2 regions of the Rossellomorea sp. NRS-1567 genome follow, and region 2 is predicted to be linked to the other one. Evidence: a T-box and tRNA genes for the amino acid it is inferred to sense, from the RefSeq annotation. Region 2 holds a T-box; the other holds one or more tRNA genes.
The links. The T-box of region 2 lies ahead of pheS (phenylalanine--tRNA ligase subunit alpha). A T-box ahead of a tRNA ligase gene usually reads a tRNA of that ligase, here a tRNA-Phe.
Positions count from the first base shown of each region.

Region 1: it encodes a tRNA-Phe, which carries the amino acid that the T-box ahead of pheS (phenylalanine--tRNA ligase subunit alpha) is inferred to sense. The anticodon was not compared.

Region 1 covers NZ_JBITPL010000016.1:14-2,363, forward strand. The annotation lists tRNA gene ACIFOD_RS11355 (tRNA-Asn) at 215-289, opposite strand; tRNA gene ACIFOD_RS11360 (tRNA-Ile) at 299-375, opposite strand; tRNA gene ACIFOD_RS11365 (tRNA-Gly) at 386-459, opposite strand; tRNA gene ACIFOD_RS11370 (tRNA-Cys) at 469-542, opposite strand; tRNA gene ACIFOD_RS11375 (tRNA-Gln) at 545-619, opposite strand; tRNA gene ACIFOD_RS11380 (tRNA-His) at 628-700, opposite strand; tRNA gene ACIFOD_RS11385 (tRNA-Trp) at 718-791, opposite strand; tRNA gene ACIFOD_RS11390 (tRNA-Tyr) at 817-900, opposite strand; tRNA gene ACIFOD_RS11395 (tRNA-Phe) at 937-1,012, opposite strand; tRNA gene ACIFOD_RS11400 (tRNA-Asp) at 1,074-1,150, opposite strand; tRNA gene ACIFOD_RS11405 (tRNA-Met) at 1,286-1,359, opposite strand; tRNA gene ACIFOD_RS11410 (tRNA-Ser) at 1,396-1,488, opposite strand; tRNA gene ACIFOD_RS11415 (tRNA-Ile) at 1,497-1,570, opposite strand; tRNA gene ACIFOD_RS11420 (tRNA-Met) at 1,599-1,672, opposite strand; tRNA gene ACIFOD_RS11425 (tRNA-Ala) at 1,749-1,824, opposite strand; tRNA gene ACIFOD_RS11430 (tRNA-Pro) at 1,833-1,909, opposite strand; tRNA gene ACIFOD_RS11435 (tRNA-Arg) at 1,915-1,991, opposite strand; tRNA gene ACIFOD_RS11440 (tRNA-Leu) at 2,018-2,106, opposite strand; tRNA gene ACIFOD_RS11445 (tRNA-Gly) at 2,112-2,186, opposite strand; tRNA gene ACIFOD_RS11450 (tRNA-Leu) at 2,196-2,280, opposite strand; tRNA gene ACIFOD_RS11455 (tRNA-Lys) at 2,334-2,350, opposite strand, start outside.
Region 2 covers NZ_JBITPL010000026.1:57,487-59,836, reverse strand. The annotation lists gene sspI (small acid-soluble spore protein SspI) at 1-27, opposite strand, end outside; gene ACIFOD_RS19515 (TrmH family RNA methyltransferase) at 153-914, shown strand; T-box leader at 974-1,213, shown strand; gene pheS (phenylalanine--tRNA ligase subunit alpha) at 1,294-2,331, shown strand.

The DNA.
Region 1 (2,350 bases), on a different contig from region 2:
GTGCTTCTCTCGAAGCGACCCTTACTATGTTACACGATCAATCATTTGATGTCAATAACTTTTTTGAAATTGTTATGATCAAGTTCATCGTGTTTTGTTAGCCGTTTGTGGCAACAAATAATACTTTACCAGTTAACTTCGCAGAAGTCAACTTCTTTTTAAAACTTCATCAAAAAAATATTGAGAACCACTCCACCTTCTATAATGAAGAAAATGGCTCCGCAGGCAAGATTCGAACTTGCGACCGATCGGTTAACAGCCGATAGCTCTACCACTGAGCTACTGCGGAATAATGAAATGGTGGGCCTAAGTGGACTCGAACCACCGACCTCACGCTTATCAGGCGTGCGCTCTAACCAGCTGAGCTATAGGCCCATTAAAAAATTGGAGCGGGTGAAGGGAATCGAACCCTCATCATCAGCTTGGAAGGCTGAGGTTTTACCACTAAACTACACCCGCATGAAGAATTGGAGGCGGCAACCGGATTTGAACCGGTGATAAAGGTTTTGCAGACCTCTGCCTTACCACTTGGCTATGCCGCCGTTGGCTGGGCTAGCTGGATTCGAACCAACGCATGTCGCAGTCAAAGTGCGATGCCTTACCGCTTGGCTATAGCCCAATATAAAGGGCGACTGATGGGAATCGAACCCACGAATGCCTGAACCACAATCAGGTGCGTTAACCACTTCGCCACAATCGCCATGCTTAACATATCTTTGGCAGGGGCAGTAGGAATCGAACCCACACCAAAGGTTTTGGAGACCTTCGTTCTACCGTTAAACTATGCCCCTATATAATAGAGAGTTTTGTTAAAAATGGTGGAGGGGGGCAGATTCGAACTGCCGAACCCGAAGGAGCGGATTTACAGTCCGCCGCGTTTAGCCACTTCGCTACCCCTCCAAATAAAATAAATACTTAAAGATTCTTAAGTATAAATGGTGGCTCAGGACGGAATCGAACCGCCGACACATGGATTTTCAGTCCATTGCTCTACCAACTGAGCTACTGAGCCATATTATAAAGAAGATTAAATTTTCAAATGATCAACTTCCCTATTACTAAGTAATTGAAAATGGCGGTCCGGACGGGACTCGAACCCGCGACCTCCTGCGTGACAGGCAGGCATTCTAACCAACTGAACTACCGGACCAGAGTTTTTTGACGATAGTCAAAATAACTTTCATTATTTGCGCAAGCAAAATAGGTTTCATTACCTTGACGACAGTCAAAATAACTATCCATGCGTGACTCTTCAAGGGATATCCTATCCTAAGTCAAAATGGTATTGCGGGGACAGGATTTGAACCTGCGACCTTCGGGTTATGAGCCCGACGAGCTACCGAACTGCTCCACCCCGCGACGATATAAGTATGAAATTTCCCACGAAAGGAATTATGGAGGAGGAAGGGGGATTCGAACCCCCGCGGGCTGTTACACCCCTGTCGGTTTTCAAGACCGATCCCTTCAGCCGAACTTGGGTATTCCTCCGTGTATAATGGACCCTGTAGGACTCGAACCTACGACCGGACGGTTATGAGCCGTCTGCTCTAACCAACTGAGCTAAGGGTCCTTATAATCGTGCGTCATGTATTTAGTAATAGCGGCGGAGGGGATCGAACCCCCGACCTCACGGGTATGAACCGTACGCTCTAGCCAGCTGAGCTACACCGCCACGAAACGTTTACTATTCAATCTGAATCTTGATTAAGTAAGATTCAATGAAGTTTATTTGCTTACGCAAAAATCTTTGGTGGAGCCTAGCGGGATCGAACCGCTGACCTCCTGCGTGCAAAGCAGGCGCTCTCCCAGCTGAGCTAAGGCCCCAAAAGAAGTGGTCGGGAAGACAGGATTCGAACCTGCGACCCCTTGGTCCCAAACCAAGTGCTCTACCAAGCTGAGCTACTTCCCGATATATGGCGCGCCCGAGAGGAGTCGAACCCCTAACCTTTTGATCCGTAGTCAAACGCTCTATCCAATTGAGCTACGGGCGCTAAACAATTCATTTTATAAGAAACAATGGTGCCGAGGACCGGAATCGAACCGGTACGGTAGTCACCTACCGCAGGATTTTAAGTCCTGTGCGTCTGCCAGTTCCGCCACCCCGGCTAGTTTGGAGCGGAAGACGGGATTCGAACCCGCGACCCCCACCTTGGCAAGGTGGTGTTCTACCACTGAACTACTTCCGCGAAATATTATGGTGCGGGTGAAGGGACTTGAACCCCCACGCCTCGCGGCGCCAGATCCTAAGTCTGGTGCGTCTGCCAATTCCGCCACACCCGCATGGTGTTTCGCTGTCGCAAAACGATAAAATATTTTGCTTATGCAAAAATCTATGGTGAGCCATGAAGGA
Region 2 (2,350 bases):
GATTGCTTTTCGTAAGTTAAGATTCATCACACATTTCTCCTTTTTTGATAGGATGAGGAATTCATTGTTATCTTGTCTCAAATTGAATTTATTATGTAGGAAAGTTAAGGTATAATGAGACCTTGAATAGTAATCTAAAGGAGCGGATACGATTGAAGTATATTCAATCCTCGAAAAATCCTGTTGTGAAGCAGTGGAAGAAATTACTAACCAAAAAAGAGCGGGATCTCACCCGTACATACATAATTGAAGGTTTTCACCTTGTGGAAGAAGCATTGAAGCAGGAGGATACGGTCCTTGAACTGATCCAAGTGGAAGGAACCGATCTTCCTCAGAAATGGACCGTAGACTCCGTTTCCATGACGATGGTATCAGAAGAAGTCGGTAAAGCCTTGTCCGATACCGAGACGTCGCAAGGGGTTTTCGCCGTTTGTAAGCAAAAAGAAGATGAACATGACATTGATAAAGCGGCAACATTCATGCTCTTGGATGGACTTCAGGATCCCGGGAATATCGGGACGATCATTCGCACGGCTGATGCAGCGGGTATTGATATGGTCGTGTTAGGCAAGGGAACGGTTGACCCCTATAACCCTAAGGTATTACGCTCTGCACAAGGAGGTCACTTTCATATTCCGATTATTAGAAGGGATCTCCATGAAACCATTTCAAAATTGAAAGAACGGGACATCCCTGTATACGGGACAGCACTTGAAAATGGTGTTGAATATACAACGATCAATCCCCAATCTTCCTATGCTCTTATAGTAGGTAACGAAGGAAATGGTATGTCGAAAGACCTCCTAACTGAAACCGATCAGAATCTATATATTCCGATCTATGGGAAAAGCGAATCGTTAAATGTAGCGATCGCTGCGGGGGTTTTATTATACTATTTTAAAAATGGGCAGTGAATTTCTTGAAAAGGTTTGAAATTCGCCTGGACATTCACTATAATAATGCACATATAACTTAAAAAACGTTGAAAGAGGAAAGTAGCACATGACCTTCTTTAAGGGAGAGAATGCCCTGGACTGAAAGCATTCTTAGGAACGCATGATGTGAAGATTTCACCTCTCGAGTTGGCATCGGGACCATTCAGTTGATGGATGTAAAGATGCTCCGGCAAAGCCGTTATCCGAATGAAGTGAGTATGTCCCTTGTGTGGATATGCTTATAAGGGTGGTACCGCGATATAAACCTCGTCCCTTTTTGGGATGGGGTTTTTTTATTTGTTTTCAAACCAATCCAGTACGATCATTCGGACGATATACATTAAAGGAGGAAGTATAAATGGAGGACAAATTACGATCCCTTCAACAAGAAGCAATCGAAAAAGTGAACGAAGCACAGGATTTAAAAGAACTGAATAATATCCGTGTAGCTTATCTGGGTAAAAAAGGACCCGTAACCGAGGCTTTAAAAGGAATGGGGAAACTTTCAGCGGAAGAGCGTCCTAAAATGGGGGCCCTTGCGAATGAAGTTCGTGGAGCCATTACAGAAACACTTGAAGCGAAGCAGGCCATTCTTGAAAAAGAAGCAGTTGAAAAGAAGCTTCAATCTGAAACCATCGATGTTACGTTACCAGGGCGCCCTGTGAAAAAAGGGAATCACCATCCGCTCACGATGATTGTGGAAGAAATTGAAGATTTATTTATCGGAATGGGCTATACCGTTGCTGAAGGACCGGAAGTGGAAAAGGATTATTATAATTTTGAAGCACTGAACCTTCCCAAGGGACACCCGGCCCGTGATATGCAGGATTCCTTCTATATTACGGAAGAAACCCTTCTGCGCACTCATACTTCTCCGGTTCAAGCAAGAACGATGGAACTGGCAAAAGGCAAAGGACCAATTAAAATTATTTGTCCAGGGAAAGTGTATCGTCGTGATACAGATGACGCAACACACTCTCATCAATTCACTCAAATCGAGGGACTCGTCATCGATGAAGACATCCGCATGAGTGACCTGAAAGGAACGCTTAATGTGTTTGCGAAAAAGATGTTCGGCGAAGATCGTGAAATCCGCTTGCGCCCGAGCTTCTTCCCGTTTACAGAGCCTTCAGTGGAAATGGATATATCATGTAAAATCTGTGGTGGAAAAGGCTGTCGTGTATGTAAAGGAACGGGATGGATCGAAATTCTTGGAGCAGGAATGGTTCACCCGAACGTACTCGAAATGGCAGGATTCGATTCCAAGAAATACACAGGCTTCGCATTCGGAATGGGACCTGAACGTATTGCCATGCTGAAATACGGAATCGATGATATCCGTCATTTCTACACAAACGACACGCGCTTTGTCACTCAGTTCGGAACTCAAGAGTAAAAGAAAATTGGTAGGAGGT